DNA from 2 places in the Arthrobacter sp. J156 genome. Region 1 is predicted to be linked to the other one. Evidence: riboswitches for the same ligand, from Rfam matches in the RefSeq annotation. Region 1 holds a riboswitch; the other holds the start of a gene.

What was found. A riboswitch is a leader RNA that binds a small molecule or an ion and turns the genes downstream of it on or off. The one in region 1 is predicted to bind glycine.
Region 2: another riboswitch for glycine. It lies ahead of gcvP (aminomethyl-transferring glycine dehydrogenase); the one in region 1 lies ahead of gcvP (aminomethyl-transferring glycine dehydrogenase).

The regions. Positions count from the first base shown of each region.
Region 1 covers NZ_CM149650.1:2,927,219-2,938,084, reverse strand. Annotated here, with positions in the region: gene gcvT (glycine cleavage system aminomethyltransferase GcvT) at 1-737, opposite strand, end outside; gene gcvP (aminomethyl-transferring glycine dehydrogenase) at 749-3,601, opposite strand; glycine riboswitch at 3,755-3,854, opposite strand; gene AC0QR5_RS13530 (FadR/GntR family transcriptional regulator) at 4,012-4,797, opposite strand; gene eat (ethanolamine permease) at 5,000-6,439, shown strand; gene AC0QR5_RS13520 (glutamine synthetase family protein) at 6,514-7,896, shown strand; gene AC0QR5_RS13515 (gamma-glutamyl-gamma-aminobutyrate hydrolase family protein) at 7,877-8,638, shown strand; gene AC0QR5_RS13510 (aldehyde dehydrogenase family protein) at 8,619-9,986, shown strand; gene AC0QR5_RS13505 (3-oxoacyl-ACP reductase) at 10,016-10,795, shown strand.
Region 2 covers NZ_CM149650.1:2,249,050-2,259,915, reverse strand. Annotated here, with positions in the region: gene AC0QR5_RS10320 (IS256 family transposase) at 1-121, shown strand, start outside; gene AC0QR5_RS10315 (hypothetical protein) at 146-820, opposite strand; gene AC0QR5_RS10310 (glutathione S-transferase family protein) at 1,097-2,206, shown strand; gene AC0QR5_RS10305 (ribonuclease HI family protein) at 2,276-3,193, shown strand; gene AC0QR5_RS10300 (serine hydrolase domain-containing protein) at 3,241-4,404, shown strand; gene AC0QR5_RS10295 (hypothetical protein) at 4,314-5,102, opposite strand; gene AC0QR5_RS10290 (hypothetical protein) at 5,099-5,368, opposite strand; gene AC0QR5_RS10285 (SGNH/GDSL hydrolase family protein) at 5,479-6,246, shown strand; glycine riboswitch at 6,319-6,417, shown strand; gene gcvP (aminomethyl-transferring glycine dehydrogenase) at 6,575-9,457, shown strand; gene gcvT (glycine cleavage system aminomethyltransferase GcvT) at 9,472-10,596, shown strand; gene gcvH (glycine cleavage system protein GcvH) at 10,635-10,866, shown strand, end outside.

The DNA of each region.
Region 1 (10,866 bases):
CCGTACAGCGGCATCCCAGCTTCCAGGCGCAGTGAGTCGCGGCAGGCCAGGCCGGCCGGGATGAGCCCCTGTCCGGCGCCATTCTCCAGCAACGCCTCCCACAAGGCGGGGGCGTCCTCATTGGGAACGTAAATTTCGAAGCCGTCCTCGCCGGTGTACCCGGTCCGGGCCAGCAGCAGGTCGTGCCCGTTAATTTCCACCTCGACAGCTGCGTAGTACTTCAGCTCAGTCACCAGCGGGTGCTGCCGGGCAGGGACCAGGGACAGCAGGATCGCTTCGGCGTTGGGCCCCTGCACGGCTATCAGTGACGTGACCGTGGACACGTCCTCGACCGTGACGTTGAAGTCAGCTGCGCGCTGAGCCAATTCTGAAACGACAACCCCGGCGTTTCCTGCGTTCGGGACCACGAGGTAAGTCTGCTCTGCGCGGCGGTAGGAAATCAGGTCATCAATGATGCCGCCGTCCTTCTGGCAGATCAGTGAGTACTTGGCCCTGCCTACGGCTACTGCGGACAGCTTGCCGGCCAGGGCGTAATCGAGGAAGGCCGCGGCGTCCGGTCCGGTGACCCAGACTTCTCCCATGTGGGAGAGGTCGAACAGGCCGGCGGCGTTACGCACCGCGTGGTGCTCCGCCAACTCAGAGCTGTATTTCAGGGGCATCTGCCAGCCGCCGAAGTCGGTGAAGGAGGCGCCGGCAATTTTGTGCTGCTCGTACAGCGCGGTGTACTTCTCAGTCATTGTAAATTTCCTTACTGTTCGAATGCTTCAAGCGGTGGGCAGGAGCAGACGAGGTTTCGGTCTCCGGCAGCACCTTCGATGCGTCCGACGGGCGGGAAGTACTTGTCCTGCTGAAGGGAGTGCACGGGGAAGGCGGCCTGCTCTCGGGGGTAGGCACGGTCCCAGTCAGTGGAAACGACGGCAGCGGCCGTGTGCGGGGCGTTGCGCAGTGGGGACTTTTCCACAGGGAAGTCGCTGTTGGCAACCTGGTCGATTTCGGCGCGGATGAGGATCATGGCTTCGATGAAGCGGTCGATCTCGGCGAGGTCCTCTGACTCGGTGGGTTCTACCATGAGTGTGCCGGCCACCGGGAAGGACAGCGTGGGGGCGTGGAAGCCGAAGTCGATTAGACGCTTTGCCACATCTTCTGCCGTGACACCCGTACGCGCCGTCAGCTCGCGGAGGTCAAGGATGCACTCGTGCGCCACCAGTCCGGTTTCGCCGGTGTACAGGACCGGGAAATGCTCGTCGAGCCGGGCGGCAACGTAGTTAGCAGCCAGGAGTGCGGACTTGGTGGCCTCGGTCAGGCCCTGGCCGCCCATGAGCTTTACGTACGCCCAGGAGATCGGCAGGACTCCGGCGGAGCCGAAGCGGGAAGCGGAGATGGCGACGCCGTGGCCGGCTTCGTGGGCTGACTTGTTGGCGTCGCTGGGCATGAACGGTGCCAGGTGCGCTTTGGCAGCGACCGGTCCAACGCCGGGTCCGCCGCCGCCGTGGGGGATGCAGAAGGTCTTGTGCAGGTTCAGGTGGGAGACGTCGCCGCCGAACTTGCCCGGCTGTGCCAGGCCAACGAGGGCGTTGAGGTTCGCGCCGTCGATGTAGACCTGGCCGCCGGCGGCGTGGATGGCGTCGCAAACCTCCCGGACGTCGGCGTCGTACACGCCGTGCGTGGACGGGTAGGTGATCATGATGCAGGACAGGGAGTCTTTGTTGGCCTCGATCTTGGCGTACAGGTCGGCGTGGTCGATGGTGCCGTCGGCGGCGGTGGCTACCACCACCACCTTCATGCCGGCCAGGACTGCGGACGCTGCGTTGGTGCCGTGTGCCGAAGCGGGAATGAGGCAGACGTTGCGCTGCGCCTCGCCGCGGGAGTGGTGGTAGCCGCGGATGGCCAGCAAGCCGGCGAGTTCGCCCTGGGATCCGGCGTTGGGCTGGATGGAGACCTGGTCGTAGCCGGTGATTTCGGCGAGGTCCGCTTCCAGGCCGGCGATGAGTTCGCGCCAGCCTTCGGTCTGGGAGTCCGGTGCGAAGGGGTGGATGGAGGCGAATTCGGGCCAGGAGATGGCTTCCATCTCGGCCGTGGCGTTCAGCTTCATGGTGCAGGAACCCAGCGGGATCATGGTGCGGTCCAGTGCAAGGTCCCGGTCGCTGAGCTTGCGGATGTAACGCAGCAGCTGGGTCTCTGAGCGGTGGGTGTTGAACACCGGGTGCTGCAGGTAGCTGGTGGTGCGCCGCACCGAATCAGGGAGTTCGAAACCGGCAGCGTTCACGACGGGGCCGGCGCCAAAGGCGACGGCCACCGCGGAGAGGATCTCCGGGGTTGTGGTTTCATCAACCGATACGCCAACGGTGTCGGCATCGATGAAGCGCAGGTTGATGCCGCGCGCTTCGGCGGCGGTGATCACCTTGGCGGCGTTGGCCGGTACGCGGACGGTCAGGGTATCGAAGAAGGTCTCGGACACCAGTTCACGGCCGGCTCGCTTCAGGGTAGCGGCGAGGGCGCGGGCGTTGGTGTGGACGTTTTCGGCGATCGCCTTCAGGCCGTCGGGGCCGTGGTACACGGCGTACATCGAAGCCACGACAGCCAGCAACGCCTGGGCCGTGCAGATGTTGGACGTAGCCTTTTCTCTGCGGATGTGCTGCTCCCGCGTCTGAAGCGCCAATCGGTAGGCGGGAACGCCGGCGTTGTCCTTGGAGACGCCGACCAGGCGGCCGGGCATGGAACGCTCCAGGCCTTTTTGGACTGCCATATAAGCAGCATGCGGGCCGCCGAAGAACAAGGGCACGCCGAAACGCTGAGCGGAGCCGACGGCGATGTCCGCACCCTGCTCGCCGGGAGGAGTGATGAGGGTAAGGGCGAGCAGATCGGCGGCGACGGTCACCAGGGCGCCGCGTTCCTTTGCGGCGGCTATCACTGAGCTGTGGTCAAAAACCCGGCCGGAAACGCCAGGCTGCTGGAGTACTACACCGTTGATTGCACCGTCGGGCAATCCCTTGGAGAGGTCCGCGACCTCAACTTCGAAGCCGAGGGCCTCGGCGCGGCCCTTTACGATAGCAATGGTCTGTGGCAGGCAGTCTGCATCCAGCACCGTCTTGCCCTCAAGGGCGTCCTTGGTCTTGTTGGCCCGGCGCATCAGAAGCACAGCTTCAGCGACAGCGGTGGCTTCGTCCAAAAGTGATGCGTTGGCGATGGGCAGGCCCACCAGATCCTGGATCATGGTCTGGAAGTTCAGCAGCGCTTCGAGGCGGCCCTGGGAAATTTCGGGCTGGTACGGGGTGTAGGCGGTGTACCAGGCAGGGCCTTCGAGGATGTTGCGGCGGATCACTGGCGGCGTGAAGGCGCTGTAGTAGCCCTGACCGATCATCTGCACTGCAGTCTTGTTTTTGTTCGCCAGTCGGCGGAGCTCCGCGAGTACCTCCGATTCGCTCAACGCCTCCTTGAGCTGAAGGGGGGTCTCCCGGCGGATCGACTGTGGGACGGCGGAATCAACCAGCCCATCAACGCTGTCGTAACCGACGTATTTGAGCATGGTGTCAACGTCGGAGGAGTTGCGTGTGCCGATGTGCCGGTCAACGAATGCAGGAACGGATGACTGAATGGTCATGAGGAACTCCAAAGATCAGGTGGCTGGAAAGCCACTTTGAGTCGGGTTCCTCCCCGCTCTGTATTGGACCTGAGAGTTTCCGCAGGACCTGCTTTTAGCAGGCGCCGCTTGCACCGTCGGTGAGCCAGAGATTTGGCTGCTTTTCAGAGTTGCCTAACCGCGGCGGTACGTGGGCCTGAGAGATTCCTGGGGAGGAGTTGCTCCTACGGCGCCTGACTGGAACGTACCGGCAGGACTCTCCCGCCGCAGATCATAAGCAGTTTCACATGTAGGTGATACGGGCCACAACGTTAGCGTGCATGGGATCACTTTGCAACCGGCTGAACTCTTTTCAAGAAATTCTTGGATACCGCTGACTAGGCCAAGGGCTGTCTCAAGCGCTCCAGAAAAGAGACCCGATGTGCCAGAGGTCAGTTGAATACCTGGACGATTGCCGGGTTTGCGAGGGAATCGGACGGCGCTGGGGCTGGCGCGCCAGGGGAGCCGAGGAATCCGTTCAGCAGCGAAGCGGTTCCTTCCAAGTGGTCCTGAGTGGCTTTGAAAGCCGTCTCGTGGTCTCCGCGCAGGATAGCGTCAACGATCGCTTGATGCTGCTGGTTGGAGTGCTCCAGGTTGGGCTCCAAAAAGGGAATGCGATCCAATAGATCGCTGACTCGGGCCCGGACATCTGCCACTGCTGCAGCCAGGCTTGGTGAACCCGTTACTTCTGCAATCGCGACGTGGAATCTGGCGTCCTTGGGCCGGTACAGGTCCGAGGGTGCTGCTGCTACCTCGGCCAAAGTGTCCAGTAAATGTCTGCGTTGAGCTGGAGAAAGCCGCGCCCTGGCGGCCAACGATGCAGCCGCCGGCTCCAAAACGCTTCGAAATGTGAGTGCATCCTCGACCTCATCCGGATCTAAGTCCGCGGGCCGCACAGGATCTACGAATCGGCGCTTGGCAACGTAGGTGCCGCCGTAGCGGCCGCGCTGAACCTCCACGTAACCCGCCTTTTGCAACTCCGCCAACGCATCACGCAAGGTGGCCCGTGATACGCCCAGCAACTCAGCAAGCTCACGCTCCGCCGGCAACTTGGCTCCGGCGCTGAACAGTCCCAGCTTGATGTTTTGAAGCAGTCTCTCGATTGTTTCTTCGAAAGCGTTCCCATTTCTGACAGGGCGAAGGAACCGGGCTGGTGTCTCGAACGGGGCGTCTTCCATAGGTCAATCATATTCCGGTATAGAAAAATACCTATGGATGCACCCCAAATGGGCAGTCAAGCGGAGGACATGAAGCGGCTTTAACTAAAAATTACGAGAAGTTGGCCCCGCGGCTTGACGCCCAGCGTGACCTGACCCACACTGTTTGAAGACTTATGGACTGTAAATAGACCATTACCTCTTTTGGAAGAAGGCAAACAGTATGACACCTTCGCATTCGAACAAGCCTGTCAAAGACGACACCGGCTATCTTGAGCACCGCCAATTGAAGCGCGGGGCCGCAGGATGGGTGCTGCTGGCAGGGCTGGGTGTTGCGTACGTTATTTCTGGAGATTTCGCTGGTTGGAACCTGGGTTTGGCCCAAGGCGGCTGGGGCGGACTCCTCATCGCGTTTGTGCTCATTGGCATCATGTACACCTGCATGGTGTTCGGGTTGGCGGAACTTTCATCCACACTGCCGGCCGCTGGTGCCGGTTACGGTTTCGCGCGGAGGGCTCTGGGTCCGCTTGGCGGGTTCGCCACCGGAATGGCGGTGCTGATCGAGTACGCCGTGGCGCCAGCAGCCATCGCAATTTTCATTGGGGGATATATAGAGGCGCTGGGGCTGTTCGGGCTCACGAACTCCTGGCCGGTCTACCTCGCCACCTATGCCGTGTTTATCGGGATCCACCTACGCGGTGTCGGCGAGGCATTGAAGATGATTTTCGCGATCACTGCGGTCGCGGTCGTAGCCCTGGCCGCTGTCGTCATTGGTCTGATCCCGCATTTCAACCCGGCAAATCTTTTTGACATCGTTCCCGACGGTTCGCCGGCCTCGAGCGCTTTCCTTCCCATGGGCATCAGCGGAGTCCTCGCAGCTTTCGTGTACGCCATCTGGTTCTTTCTCGCCGTCGAAGGCGTGCCCCTGGCAGCTGAAGAAACCGCCAATCCCAAAAAAGACATGCCCCGGGGCATCATCGTCGCTGTGCTCATCCTGGTCGTTTTTGGTTCACTGATGCTTATTCTTGTTCCCGGCGCGGCCGGCGCGTCGGCTATGAGCGAATCCGACAACCCCCTGCCGGAAGCACTCCGTCTGGCTTACGGCGGCAACACAGTTCTTGCCGACTTCGTTAACTACGCAGGTCTGGCAGGGCTCGTCGCCAGCTTCTTTTCCATCATTTACGCCTACTCACGGCAACTCTTTGCTTTGTCCCGCGCCGGATACCTCCCCAAGTGGCTGTCGCTAACCGGCAAACGACGCACACCCTACTGGGCGCTCATCGTGCCAGGTACCATAGGCTTCATCCTGGCTGCCACCACAGGCAACGGTGGTCTGCTCATCAACATCGCCGTGTTCGGCGCCACCGTTTCCTATGTCCTGCTGAATCTCTCCCACATCGTGCTGCGAAGGAAAGAACCGGACCTCCCCCGCGGCTACCGGACTCCCGGCGGTGTGGTCACCACCTCAATCGCGCTGGTCCTTGCTGCTGTGGCTGTCGTCGCCACCTTCGTTGTCGATGTCCTCGCCGCATCCATCACGGCGGCAGTTTTCGGTGCCGCCCTCCTCTACTACTGGTTCTACAGCAGGCACCGGATTGTCGCAGGAGCACCCGAAGAGGAATTCGCCCAACTGGCCGCGGCCGAGGCAGAACTTAAAAGCTGAAGCCAATCCGTGCGGGTTGACAGCCCGCACCAAAATCCACCCCTAAAGACCGAGATCGAAGTTACGGAAATAAAATGACACACCCTAACGCAGGAAACCCCTCCAACGCTCAGCTGAGCGTTGAGCAACTGAGGGAAAAGGTAGCCTCAGGCGAAATCGACACCGTAGTTGTTGCCATCACTGACTCCCAGGGCCGCCTCCAGGGAAAGCGCTGTGGGGCCAGGTCTTTCCTTGAAGACGTGCTCGGTCACGGCGCTGAAGGGTGCAACTACCTTCTTACGGTGGACGTGGAGATGACGACCATGGACGGCTATGCCATGTCCTCCTGGGAAAACGGCTACGGTGACATGGTTATGCGTCCGGACATGGACACCTTGCGCCTGGTGCCGTGGCTGGAGGGTACGGCGATGGTCTTGTGCGACGTTCTGTGGCTCGATGGCCGCCCGGTGAGCCAGTCACCGCGCCAGATTCTCCGTGCGCAGGTGGAAAGGCTGGAAGCCCTGGGCTACCGTGCCCACATCGGTACAGAGCTCGAGTTCATCATGTTCGATGACACCTACGAGGAAGCCTGGGACAAGAAGTACGAAGGCCTGACCGCCTCAAGCCGCTACAACGTTGACTACTCGCTTCTGGCCACGGCCCGGCTGGAACCGGTGATCCGCAACATCCGAACAGGCATGGAAAAGGCCGGCCTCATTGTGGAGTCGTCCAAAGGCGAATGCAACCTGGGTCAGAATGAAATTACTTTCCGGTACGCAGATGCACTTACCAACTGCGACAACCACGCCTTTTACAAAAATGGCGCCAAAGAGATTGCAGCCCAGCATGGAAAAAGCATCACGTTCATGGCCAAGTTCAACGAACGTGAAGGCAGCTCGTGCCACATCCACTTCAGCCTGACAGATCTGGACGGCAACCCTGTGTTGCCGGGCGATGGTCAGCATGGCTTCAGCCCAGTCATGGAGCAGTATATTGCCGGGCAGCTGGCCGTCATGCAGGAACTGTCCTACTTCCTGGCACCGAACATCAACTCCTACAAACGGTTCGTTGAGGGCAGCTTCGCACCTACGGCCATCGCATGGGGCATGGACAACCGCAGCTGTGCCCTGCGCGTCGTCGGCCGTGGAGCAAGCCTGAGGGTTGAAAACCGGGTCGGAGGCGGAGACGTCAACCCCTACCTGGCCGCCGCTGCCCTCATTGCCGGTGCCATCCACGGTATTGAAAACAAACTCCCCCTGGAACCCATCACCACCGGCAGCGCCTACCAGTCGGATGCAGACCGCATCCCGACCACACTGCGTGACGCCCGCGCACTGCTGATCAACAGCGAGATCGCCCGCAAGGCCTTCGGTGACGAAGTGGTGAAGCACTACGCGCACGCCGCCGACATCGAGATCAAGGCTTTCGATAGCGCCATCACAGATTGGGAGCGTAAGCGTGTCTTCGAACGCCTCTAACATGTACCGTCCCCGCATCGGCCTGACCACCTATTACCAGGAAGCTTCCTGGGGTGTCTGGACACAGGATGCCGCCGTACTCCCGGGAACATATGTTCAAGCCGTTGTGGCGGCAGGCGGCACGCCCATCCTTCTCCCGCCCGTGGGAACGGACCCTACAGTTGTCGAGCTGCTTGATGGACTCATCATCTCCGGGGGAAGTGACGTAGGGCCGGAGAACTATGGGGCAGAAGCGCACGAACTTACCCGACCCCAGCCTCATCGGGACCTTCACGACATCGCTTTGACCCGTGCAGCACTGGCTGCAGAACTTCCGCTCTTTTCCATTTGCAGGGGAGCTCAAATCCTCAACGTGGCGCTGGGCGGTTCGCTCATCCAGCACATCCCCGATGTGAATCCCGAAGCCCAGTACCAGCCGGCACCAGGCGTTTTTGGGAACGTTGAATTTACCACAGCACCGGGGAGCATCTCCGCGGATCTGCTCGGTCCCCGCGCCAGCGCACCCTGCTACCACCACCAGGCGATGGACAGTATTGCCGACGGACTGTACGTCACCGCAGCAGCAGCTGACGGCACCGTCGAAGCCCTGGAAACCACATCTGGGGGATGGGTTCTGGGCGTACAGTTCCACCCCGAACAAAATCCAGACGACCTTCGGCTATTCAACGGATTCGTCGAAGCAGCACTCAACTACCGCAAAGAACGAACGGAGAGTCCGGTCAATGTCCACCAGCACGTTTGACGTACTAAACCCAGCCACCGAAGATGTCATTGAGACTGTATCCCTTGCCTCGCTGGAGGACACAGACAGGGCTATCGAAAAAGCGGCTGCAGCCTTTGAAACGTGGCGTCACGTCGCCCCTGCAGACAGGGCACTCCTGCTGCGCCGGTTCGCCGCCGCAGTAGATGCAGATCTGGAAAACCTCGCTCAGCTGGAGGTCCTGAACGCAGGCCACACCATCGGCAATGCCCGCTGGGAAGCCGGCAACGTCCGCGACGTCCTGACCTACTACTCCGCAGCACCCGAACGGCACCTTGGTCAGCAGATTCCAGTAGCTGGCGGGGTGAACGTGACATTCCACGAACCCCTGGGAGTTGTTGGGGTCATCGTGCCTTGGAACTTCCCCATGCCCATCGCAGCTTGGGGCTTCGCGCCCGCGCTGGCTGCAGGCAACACGGTCGTCCTGAAACCGGCCGAACTGACGCCACTGACCGCCATCCGCCTCGGGCAGCTTGCACAGGCAGCAGGGCTGCCCGAAGGGGTCCTGCAAATTATTCCGGGCAAGGGTTCAATTGTCGGGGAACGTTTCGTTACCCATCCTGCCGTCCGTAAAGTCGTCTTCACCGGCTCAACCGGCGTCGGAAAGCGGATCATGGCCGGCTGCGCTGACCAGCTCAAGCCGGTCACCCTGGAACTGGGTGGCAAGAGCGCCAACATCATTTTCGCCGATTCCGACCTTGAAGCCGCTGCATCAGCGGCTCCAGGGGGCGCTTTTGACAATGCAGGGCAGGACTGCTGCTCCCGCTCCAGAATCCTGGTCCAAGCAAGTGTTTATGAAAAGTTCCTCGGACTCCTGGAACCCGTAGTCAAGGCCCTGAAGGTCGGGGACCCCAGCAACGAGGAATCCTTCATGGGACCGCTGATTTCGGCTGCCCAGCACCGCACAGTATCCAGCTTTGTCCCTGACGGCACCTCCATCGCCTTCCAGGGGTCCGCACCGGACGGCAAGGGCTTCTGGTTCCCACCCACTGTCTTGACGCCCTCACGCGAAGACCGTGTGATGCACGAGGAAATTTTCGGACCCGTTGTAGCTGTCGTCCCTTTCAAGGACGAAGCGGACGCGCTCCGCCTGGCCAACGACTCCATCTACGGGCTCTCAGGATCCATTTGGACCCGGGACGTCGGGCAGGCACTGAGGATGGCCCGTGGCCTCGAATCCGGAAACCTTTCCGTGAACTCGCATTCATCCGTCAGGTACTCCACACCCTTCGGAGGCTTCAAGCAGTCAGGTCTGGGACGTGAACTCGGGCCCGATGCTCTCGATGCCTTCACGGAAACAAAAAACGTCTTCATCTCCACCAACCCGTAACGTCACCACCAATTAAGGAAAGTCAAAAAATGATTGAAGTAACCTCCAGCCGTCTCAAGGGCCGCAGCGCTGTCATCACTGGCGGCGCAAGCGGTATCGGACTGGCAACCGCCCGCCGCTTCGCAGCCGAAGGGGCAAACGTAGTCATCGCCGACATGGACCCAACCGCAGGGCAGCGGGCAGCCGATGAAGTCGGCGGTCTCTACGTGAAGGTAGACGTCACCAGCGAAGAAGAAGTGAAAAACCTCTACGCCGTGACCAACGAAACCTACGGAAGCGTTGACATCACCTTCAACAACGCCGGAATTTCCCCGGCCGACGACGCTTCGATCCTCGACACAGGTATCGACGCCTGGCGCAAGGTCCAGGAAGTCAACCTGACCTCTGTCTTCTACTGCTGCAAGTACGCTCTTCCCTACATGCAGGCCCAGGGTAAGGGCTCCATCATCAACACCGCCTCCTTCGTCGCCGTCATGGGTGCTGCAACCTCGCAGATCTCCTACAGCGCATCAAAGGGCGGAGTATTGGCCATGAGCCGCGAACTCGGTGTCGAATTCGCCCGCCAGGGCATCCGCGTCAACGCCCTTTGCCCAGGACCGGTCAACACACCGCTGCTGAAGGAACTGTTCGCCAAGGACCCCGAGAAGGCCGCACGCCGCCTCATCCACGTCCCGCTGGGCCGCTTTGCAGAACCTGAAGAGCTCGCCGCCGCCGTAGCATTCCTCGCCAGCGACGACTCCTCATTCATCACAGCCTCCACCTTCCTAGTCGATGGCGGTATCGCAGGGGCCTACGTAACCCCTGAGTGACCAGCGAAACATGCCGTGCCGTGCCCCGGCCCGTCCGGGGCACGGCACAGCGCTCTCCCCAAAAGTCTCAC
Region 2 (10,866 bases), 680 kb from region 1:
ATGCCTGTATCTCGTGACCCGGTCGCTTGACCCGACGGGGCAAGGTCGGGCACGGTGGGTCACGAGGTGGAAGCCCGCGCTCAACGCCTTCGCTATCACCTTCGAAGGCCGAATCAACTGACAATGCGCCAGGCCAGATCCACCGTTAATCTGACAGACCCGTCCCCGGAACAGCGGCCTCGACCCCCGCCGGCGCCTCCACACCCGTGGCGGCACCCGGAGAGGCCTCCGTAACGGTGGCCGGATCATCCGACGACTCCGCGGCCGGAGCACCGTCCACGGCGCCCTCCGGCCCGGCCCCGTCCGGCGCGGCCTCGTCCGCTACGGCGTCGGCCGGGGCCTCGACCGGGACCTCCACGCCCTCGTCGAAGACCGCCTGCCCGTCCTCGAACACCGGCTCCGGCAGCGGCCCCTCCCAGCCCAGGGTCATCGACTGCCCGGCCCGCTCCCCGGTGCCCTCCAACTCCACCAACGCCACCGAACCGTCCACGCCCGGCTCCGCGCCCTCCGAGACCCTCAACCGCGCCCCCGCACCCGTGAACGCCGCACCCGAGGAGGTGAAGCCCGCAGTGTCAGGGATCGGGACCATCGACCCGTCCTCCGCCTCCCGGAACACCGGCGCCGAATGGGCCTCCAAAGCCCACCCGCCCTCGGGCAGGGCGAAGACCTGCGAGGTCTCCGTACGCTGGGAAACATCCTCCACCCGCTGCCCCGTCGCCCGGGCCGTCACCTGCGCCGAGACCGCATCAGGCCTCGAGGACACCTGCTCCACGGCCGCACCCTGCTCCGCGGGCGGATCCGACACGAGCGGCGCCGCCACCGCGGGAACCAAACCCGCCCCCAGCAACGACCACACGGCAAGCGAAGCCACGGCCAACGTCGAGAAACCGCGCGCGCGAACAGGGAAAGAGACCACGGCAGAACCCCCCACGAGTACCGGAACGGCCCGCCAGAACAGCGGGCCGAGAAAACCAAGCGAATGACTCAGCGACATCACACACCCCAGCAACCCACCCCGTCAAGCACTTTTTTCACAAGGCCTCTGACGACCGCCGGCAGGGAGCCTAAGCGCACGCCACCGGTCTAAGGTGTGCTCATGGGCGAGAACGAGTACACCACGAAGGGCTCCTACATCACCGGGGGCGAGTTCACGCGGGACACGAACTACATCGAGGACCGCGTCGTCGCCGATCCGGAGGCCGTCGCCGCCTCGGACGGCGCGACGGGCGACCCGATCGGGAACCCGTACGGCGGGCTGTCCGAGGGTGCCGAGTCCTGGCCCGTGGAAGCCGGACGCTACCGGCTGATCGCCGCGCGGGCCTGCCCCTGGGCGAACCGGGCCATCATCGTGCGCCGGCTGCTCGGGCTCGAGGACGCGATCTCGCTCGGCACGCCGGGTCCCGTCCACGACTCCCGCTCCTGGACGTTCGACCTCGACCCGGGCGGCCGGGACCCCGTGCTCGGCACCGAGCGCCTCCAGGAGAACTACCTCGCCCGATTCCCGGACTATCCGCGCGGCATCACGGTCCCCGCCCTCGTGGACATCCCCACGGGTCGCGTCGTGACCAACAACTACCCGCAGATGACCCTGGACTTCTCCACCGAATGGCGGGCCCACCACCGTGAGGGCGCGCCGGACCTCCTGCCGGCCGAGCAGCTCGAGCACATGGAGCCCGTCGTCAAACGGATCTTCACCGAGGTGAACAACGGCGTCTACCGTTGCGGCTTCGCCGGCAGCCAGGAGGCCTACGACGACGCCTTCGCCCGGCTCTTCAACGCCCTCGACTGGCTCGAGGACCGGCTCGCCGGGCAGCGCTACCTCATGGGGGAGGCGATCACCGAGGCCGATGTGCGGCTCTTCACGACGCTCGTCCGCTTCGACCCGGTCTACCACGGCCACTTCAAGTGCAACCGGAACAAGCTCAGCGAGATGCCCGTCCTCTGGGCCTACGCGCGGGACCTGTTCCAGACGCCGGGCTTCGGCGACACGGTCGACTTCGAGCAGATCAAGCGCCACTACTACGTGGTCCACGAGGACGTGAACCCCACGCAGATCGTCCCCGCCGGGCCGGACCTGTCCGGCTGGCTCGAACCCCACGGGCGCGAGGCGCTCGGCGGCTCGCCGTTCGGCGCGGGAACCGCCCCCGGCCCGGTCCGCGCGGAGGAGCGCGTGGCCGCGGGACACAATCCGCTCTACCCCGCCTAGGGCTGCAAGCCACCCGCACGGACCGCGCCGGTTGCCGAACCGTCGGCGGGCGGTGGCAGGATGGAATCCATGACGATCACCGCTGCCGCAGACGGTTCCGCCCTGGGCAACCCCGGCCCCGCCGGATGGGCCTGGTATGTCGACGATTCCTGCTGGGCCGCCGGAGGGTGGCCGCACGGAACCAACAACATGGGCGAGCTCATGGCCGTTCTGGACCTCTTCCGCGCGACGGAGCACGTCAAGGACGAGCACTTGCGGGTGCTGTGCGATTCGCAGTACGTCATCAACGCCGTGACCAAGTGGATGCCGGGCTGGAAGCGCAAGGGCTGGCGCAAGGCTGACGGCAAGCCCGTCCTCAACGTCGAGCTGCTCAAGGACATCGACGCGGCCATCGCCGGCCGCGACTACAGCTTCGAGTGGGTCAAGGGCCACGCCGGCCACGGACTCAACGAGGCCGCCGACGTGCGCGCCCGGGCCGCGGCCACGGCCTACCAGCGCGGATCCAGGGTCGACGCCGGCCCCGGCTTCCCCGGCGCGGAACGGTCCGCCGCCCCTGCTGCCTCCACCGGCCAGGACACGCTCTTCGCCGCCTTCGAGGACCCCGCCGAGACGGGGACGGGATCGGCCGACGTCGACGCCGTCGTCGCACTCGAGCGCGCGCTGCTGGACCCGCAGGTCCGCGCCGAGGTCGGCGAACTCAGCTACCTCCTGCACCCCGCGTTCCGCGAGATCGGATCGGGCGGCGCGTGGCGCGAGCGCGACGCCGTGATCGCGCTCCTCGTGGAACAGGCCGGGCAGGAGGCCGGGGCCGGACGGCACGCGCCCTGGCGGTTCGAGCTCCTCGAGGCCGCACCGATCGGCCCCGACGCCGTGCACGTCGCCTACCGGCTCGTGGGCCCGGGGGCGGCCACCGCCGTCGGATCCCTCTGGCAGCGCGACGCGGGCCGCTGGCGCCTGCGCCTGCGGCAGGAGACGCCGGAAACCTGACACCGGACGCCGGCGGCGCGGCTTGCCCGTGTCCCTAGACTAGGGGCGTGAGTGATACCACCCGGCCCCAGGCCACCGTCGATCCGCGTTTCGAGTCGGTCGCCGAGCTGCTGCGCAGCTACGCGGAAGAGGATCCCGGCTATACGGCGCAGCTCGCCGTCTACCACGAGGGACGGCCCGTGCTGGACCTCGCCGTCGGCCCGGACGCCGATCCCGCGGCGCTGACCGGGGTCTTCTCCTGTTCCAAGGGAGCCGCCGCGATCGTCATGGCGCTGCTCGTCCAGGAAGGCGTCCTGGACCTCGACGCGCCCGTCGCCGCCTACTGGCCGGAGTTCGCCGCGAACGGCAAGGAGGCCGTCACGGTGCGGCTGCTGTTGAGCCACCAGGCCGGGCTGCAGGGGGTCGACGGCGGGCTCACGCAGGAGGAGTACCTCGATTCGCGCCTCGGCGCCCGGATCCTCGGAGCCGCCGCCCCGCGCTGGCGGCCCGGCACGGCCCACGCCTACCACGCCTTGAGTATCGGCGTGTTCATGGAGGAGCTCGCCCGCCGCACGGCCGAGGAACGCCTGCAGGACATCTACGAGCGCCGCGTCCGCGCCCCCTACGGCATCGATTTCCACCTGGGCCTGCCCGAGGAGCTCGAGCCGCGCTACCGCGACGTGCTCAAGCCGGCCCAGCGACCCGATCCGGGATTCATCGACCCCTACGGCCACTTCGGGCTCGCCGTGAACTCGACGTCCGGCTTCGACGGGCCGGACGGCCCCAGCACGGACATCCTCGACCTGCCCAACGTCAAGGCCGTCCGGGCCGCGGGCATCGCGGCGGCCGGCGGCGTCGCGAACGCGCGCGGGCTCGCACGGCTCTACGCCGCCGCGGGCACCGGGATCGACGACGGCACGGGTGCCGTCTCCGAGCCCCTGTTGTCGGAGGGCGTGCGCACCGCGTTCGCCGAGGAACAGGTCTTCGGCCCGGATCGCTCGCACGGGCTCATGGGCGCCTTCGGGATCGTGTTCATGAAGTCCCAGCCGCGCAACGACTTCGGCTCCTGGCAGGCGTTCGGACATGACGGCGCCAACGCCTCGCTCGCGTTCTGCGATCCCGCCTACGGGACCGCCTTCGGCTACGTGCCGGCCCGCGCCGAGGAATCCGGCACGGGTTCCCGCGGCGGCCGGCTCACCGTGGCGTTGCGCCAGGCGCTGCTCGCCGGCTGAGGGCCCGATCCTGGCCGGACCGCCTCGAGCCCCAGGAGGGGCCACCCGTGGGCCGTCGGCGCGGGGTGCCGCGGCCAGCCGTGAGTCGCGAGCGGCGTTCCGGGCCGGCCCGGCGAGGCCCAGGGGACGGCGAGCACCTCGGCAAGGCGTCCGCCGGCCGCCGTGCCACCCGCCGTGCCACTGGCCAGGCCGCCGCGGCGCAGCGCCCCCTGCCCGGCGCGCAGGACCGCGAGGGCCAGTGAACGTGCCGTGCCGAGGTCCTCGGCCAGCACGCTGACCTGCGCGAACGCGTCCGCCCGGTCGCCGGCCTCGGTCGCGATCGCCGCCGTGAAGCCGGGGGTGCCCGCGAGCGGTACGTCGGCCAGCAGCTCCGCTTCCCCCGGCGACGACGAGGCCGTGCGCGGCGCCGTGATCCCGGCCCGCCACGGGCGGCCGTAGAACGGATCGCCATAGCAGGGATCCGCGGTGTCCGGCGGGGCCGGGAACGGCGATCCGGCGCAATACACGTAGCCGCCGCAACAGAGAGCCCAATGCGGCAGCCGCAGGGCCGCCAACACGTCCCCGGCCGCCGCCACGGCCGCGTGCCCCGTCAGGCCCGCCGCTCCGCGCCCGACCGCCTCCCGCGCGGCGTGCAGCTCCGCCCGGTCGCCGGGAACGTGCAGTTCAAGGCCCGGTATGCCGCCGTCCGCCGCGTTCACGCCGCGTTCCCCTCGACCGGCTCCCGCTCCCCGGGGACGCGCGGCGGCGCGCTGCTGAGCAACTGCACCGCGGTGCCGCTGCGCAGGGCACCGGGCTCGACGGGCCGCAGCGGGGACCACTCCGAGGGGGCGCCCACGGCGACGGATGAAGAGGGGCCGGGCCCCGGCGTCGTTCCCGCGGGCTGGAGGGCGGTTCCTCCCAGCCAGCCCGCGGCCACGAGGCCGACGGAGGCGACGGAAGCGAAGACGGCGTGGCGGATCTGCACGGTGGATTCCCTTCGACGGGGGCCGCCCCGGCGGGCCGCCCTCTGTGCCTCCAGCCTCCCGCGGCCGGCTGGGTGTGGACTGTGCGGGGGCGCGTCGTAGGCTGGGGATCGTGGAATACGGCAAGCGCTTCGTGGCACTGGGAGACTCCTTCACCGAGGGCGTCGGCGACGACGACCCGTCGCGCCCCAACGGCGCGCGCGGCTGGGCGGACCGCGTCGCGGAGCAGTTGTGCGCGGCCGACCCCGGCTGGGGCTACGCCAACCTCGCCATCCGCGGCAAGAAGATCCGCCAGGTCGTCGACGAGCAGCTGCCCGCCGCGCTCGAGCTCAAGCCCACCCTCGCGAGCCTGTACGCGGGCGGCAACGACATCCTGCGGCCCAGCGTGGACATCGACGAGCTCATGGAGGGCTACGCCGGCGCCGTCGCCGCGCTGCGTGCCTCCGGCGCCGAGGTGCTCCTGTTCACGGGCTTCGACTCCGCCGGCTCCGCCGTCTTCGGCAAGACCCGCGGCCGGACCGCGATCTACAACGAGTGGGTGCGCGAGATCGCCGAGCGGCACGGCGCCGTGATCGCCGACTACTGGCGCTGGCGTGAGTTCCAGGACTGGCGCTACTGGGCCCGCGACCGGCTCCACATGGGCACGCCCGGGCACACCCTCATGGCCAAGAAGGTCCTCGAGGTGCTCCGCGCCTCCGACGCCATCCGGACCCCGGAGCTGGAGGCCGCGCCCGCCCTCGGCCGGCTCGCGAAGCTCAAGGCGGACGCCGCGTGGGGCCGGGAGCACGTGCTGCCGTGGGTCAAGCGCCGCCTGACCGGGACGTCCTCGGGCGATGCGCTCACGGCCAAGTACCCCGGCTACGTCCGGCTCGCCCCGTAGCACGGCCGGGCCACTTGGATGTGGCGCGCGTCTCGGAATACAATGAACGGGTGCCCGCAGGGGCACGGCCATCGACATGCGGCGGGAGAGACCCGCTCAAGCCATGGGCGGGCGCCGTAGGAGCAATTTCCTCCCCGGGAATCTCTCAGGCCCCCGTACCGCCGCGCAGAGGCCACTCTGGAAAGAAGTCGCGCAGACTCACCGACGGTGCAAGCGGGACCCGGGAGACCGGGAACCGCGGAATCTCTCAGGTCCAATACAGAGTCGGGGAGGGAACCGAAGCTCATTCGGCGTGCGTGCACACCGACCACCACGGGAGTTCCCTTTTATGACAGCGACCACGGCCACCACCTCCACCGCTTCCGCCGCGCCGGTCTTCGCCGACCGCCACATCGGCCTCGCCTCCGACGCCGCCCGGACCATGCTCGAGGCCCTCGGCTACGCGGACCTCGACGAGCTCGTCGACACCGCCGTCCCCGCCGGCATCCGCCAGGACGCCCCGCTCGAGCTCCCCGCCGCCCTGAGCGAGGAGGAGGCCCTCGCCGCCCTCCGCGCCCTCGCCGCGAAGAACACCGTCAAGACCCAGATGATCGGCCAGGGCTTCTACGGCACCAGCACCCCGCCCGTCATCCTCCGCAACGTCCTCGAGGATCCGGCCTGGTACACCGCGTACACCCCCTACCAGCCGGAGATCTCCCAGGGCCGCCTCGAGGCGCTGCTGAACTTCCAGACCATGGTCGGCGACCTGACCGCGCTCCCGATCGCCAACGCCTCCCTGCTCGACGAGGCCTCCGCCGTCGCCGAGGCCGTGCTGCTCATGCGCCGGGCCAACAAGGCCAAGGGCGAGGCGAAGACCGTGCTCGACGCCGACCTGTTCCCGCAGACCATCAACGTCGTCCGCGGCCGCGCCGAGGCGCTCGGCTTCGAGGTCGAGGTCGTCGACCTCGCCGCGGGCCTGCCCGAGGGCGACATCTCAGGGATCGTGCTGCAGCAGCCGGGCGACTCCGGCCGGGTCGTGGACCACGCGGGCATCATCGCCGCCGCCAAGGAGCGCGGCGCCATGGTCACCGTTGCCGCCGACATCCTCTCCCTGACCCTCATCGTCCCCCCGGGCGAGCAGGGCGCCGACATCGCCGTCGGCAACACGCAGCGCTTCGGCGTCCCCCTCTTCTTCGGCGGCCCGCATGCCGCGTACATGGCCGTCCGCGCGGGCCTCGAGCGCTCCCTCCCGGGCCGCCTCGTGGGCGTGTCAAAGGACGACGCCGGTGCCCCCGCCTACCGTCTCGCCCTGCAGACCCGCGAGCAGCACATCCGCCGCGAGAAGGCCACGTCCAACATCTGCACGGCGCAGGCCCTCCTGGCCATCACGGCGTCGATGTACGGCGTCTACCACGGACCCGACGGACTCAAGGCGATCGCGCGCCGCACCCACCTCGCCGCCCGCGCGCTCGGGGACGTCCTCGCCGGCGCCGGGATCGAGCTGGCCGGGACCGAGTACTTCGACACCCTGCGCGCCTCCGTTCCGGGTCGCGCCGCCGCGGTCGTCGCCGCGGCCGAGGAGGCCGGGGTCAATCTGCGCCTCGTCGACGCCGACACCGTGGGCGTCTCGACGGACGAGACGACGACGGCGGCGCACCTCGCCGCCGTGGCCGCGGCCTTCGGCGTGGCCGACGCCGACGCCCGGGTCGCCGAGGCCCAGGCGGCGGCCGGGACGGGACTGCCGTCCGGCGTCGAACGCTCCTCGGAGTTCATGACCCACCCGATCTTCCACTCCGTGCGCTCCGAGACCCAGATGCTGCGCTACCTGCGCCGGCTCTCCGACCGCGACCTGGCGCTCGACCGCACCATGATCCCGCTGGGCTCCTGCACCATGAAGCTCAACGCGACCGCCGAGATGGAGTCCATCTCCTGGCCGGAGTTCGCCTCCATCCACCCCTACGCCCCCGAGCACCAGACAGCCGGCTGGCGCGAGCTGATCGCCGACCTCGAGGCGCGCCTGAGCACCATCACGGGCTACGCGGGCGTCTCCATCCAGCCCAACGCCGGGTCCCAGGGCGAGTACGCGGGCCTGCTCGCGATCCGCCAGTACCACCTCGCCAACGGCGACGACTCCCGCACCATCTGCCTCATCCCGGCTTCCGCGCACGGCACCAACGCGGCCTCCGCCGTCCTCGCCGGGCTCAAGGTCGTCGTCGTCAAGACCGCCTCCGACGGCACGATCGACGCCGCCGACCTCGACGCGAAGATCGACGCCCACCGCGACGCGCTCGCCGCGATCATGATCACCTACCCGTCCACGCACGGCGTCTACGACGCCGACGTGCGCGAGGTCTGCGACAAGGTCCACGCCGCGGGCGGCCAGGTCTACATCGACGGCGCCAACATGAACGCCCTCGTCGGGCTGGCCCGGCCCGGACACTTCGGCGGCGACGTCTCCCACCTGAACCTGCACAAGACCTTCTGCATCCCGCACGGCGGCGGCGGCCCCGGCGTCGGCCCCGTCGCGGTCGCCGAGCACCTCGTGCCGTTCCTCCCCGGCTCCCCGGCCGGCGCCTCCAACGGCAACGACGGCACCCCCGTCACGGCCACGCCGTACGGCTCCGCGGGCGTCCTGCCGATCTCCTGGGCGTACGTCGCCATGATGGGCGGCGAGGGCCTGACCGCCGCCACCAAGAACGCCCTGCTCGCCGCGAACTACATCGCCGCGCGGCTCAACGAGCACTTCCCGGTGCTCTACACGGGCAACCGCGGGCTCGTGGCCCACGAGTGCATCCTGGACCTGCGCGAGCTCACCGCGAAGACCGGGGTCACCGCCGAGGACGTCGCCAAGCGCCTCATCGACTACGGCTTCCACGCGCCGACCCTGTCCTTCCCCGTGGCCGGCACGCTCATGGTGGAGCCGACCGAGTCGGAGGACCTCGGTGAGATCGAGCGCTTCATCGAGGCGATGACCGCCATCCGCGCCGAGATGGACCAGGTCCTGGCCGGGGACTTCAGCGTGGAGGAGTCCCCGCTGCGCCACGCCCCGCACACCGCCTCCGCCGTCGTCTCCAGCGACTGGGACCGCAAGTACCCGCGCGAGCAGGCCGCCTTCCCGGTGGCCCGCCTGCGCCAGGACAAGTACTTCCCGCCCGTCGGGCGCATCGACGGCGCCGCCGGAGACCGCAACCTGATCTGCTCCTGCCCCGCGCCCGAGGCGTTCGAGGACTAAGAAAGGCACCCGCCATGACCGAACAGACCACCACCTCGCGCCGCACGGCGCTCCACGACGAGCACGCCGCCCTCGGCGCGTCCTTCACCGACTTCGGCGGCTGGGACATGCCGCTCAAGTACGGCTCCGAGCTCGCCGAGCACAAGGCCGTGCGCAGCGCGGCCGGCCTCTTCGACCTCTCCCACATGGGCGAGGTCTGGGTGCAGGGCCCGCAGGCCGCCGCGTTCCTGAACCACGCCCTCGTCGGCAACCTCGCCGTGATGGCCGTGGGCAAGGCCAAGTACTCGCTGATCTGCAACGCCGACGGCGGGATCATTGACGACCTGATCACCTACCGCCGGGCCGAGGACCGCTTCCTCGTGGTCCCCAACGCCGGCAACGCGGCCACCGTCGCCGCGGCGCTGGCCGAGCGGGCCGCCGGCTTCGACGTCGAGGTCGTCGACGCCTCCGCCGAGACCTCGCTCGTCGCCGTGCAGGGCCCGGCGGCCGAGGCGATCCTGCTCGGACTCGTCCCCGCCGCATCGGCCGGGATCGTCACGGGCATGAAGTACTACGCCGCCGACGAGGTCGCCGTGGCCGGCATCGACGTGCTCCTGGCCCGCACGGGATACACCGGCGAGGACGGCTTCGAGCTCTACGTTCCCAACGCGCGGGCCGCCGGGCTGTGGCGGGCCCTGCTCGCCGCGGGCGCGGACGCCGGCCTGATCCCGGCGGGCCTGGCCTGCCGCGACTCGCTGCGCCTCGAGGCCGGCATGCCGCTCTACGGCAACGAGCTCGGCCTGGACACGACGCCGTTCGAGGCGGGCCTGGGCCCGGTGGTCTCCTTCAAGAAGGAGGACGACTTCGTGGGACGCGCGGCCCTCGAGGCCGCGAAGGCCGCCGGGCCGCGCCGCGTCCTCGTCGGCCTCAAGGGCCTCGGCCGCCGCGCCGGGCGTTCGCACTACCCTGTGATGAAGGACGGCAAGACGGTCGGCGAGGTCACCTCCGGACAGCCCAGCCCCACGCTCGGCTACCCGGTGGCCCTCGCCTACGTCGACGCCGCCCTGGCCGAGACCGGCACCCGCCTCGACGTCGACCTGCGCGGCAAGGCGGAGCCCTTCGAGGTCGTCACCCTGCCCTTCTACCAGCGCCAGAAGTAGCACCCACCAGGCACCGCCTTCCCGAAAGGAACACCACCATGAGCAAGGTCCTCTCCACCCTCCGCTACTCCGCCGAGCACGAATGGATCGACGGATCCACCCCGGCCAAGGTCGGCATCTCCCAGATCGCCGCCGACGCCCTGGGCGACGTCGTCTACGTCGACCTGCCCGAGGTCGGCGCCTCCATCACCGCCGGCGAGTCCTGCGGCGAGGTCGAGTCCACCAAGTCCGTCTCCGACCTCTACGCCCCCGTGACGGGGACGATCGTCG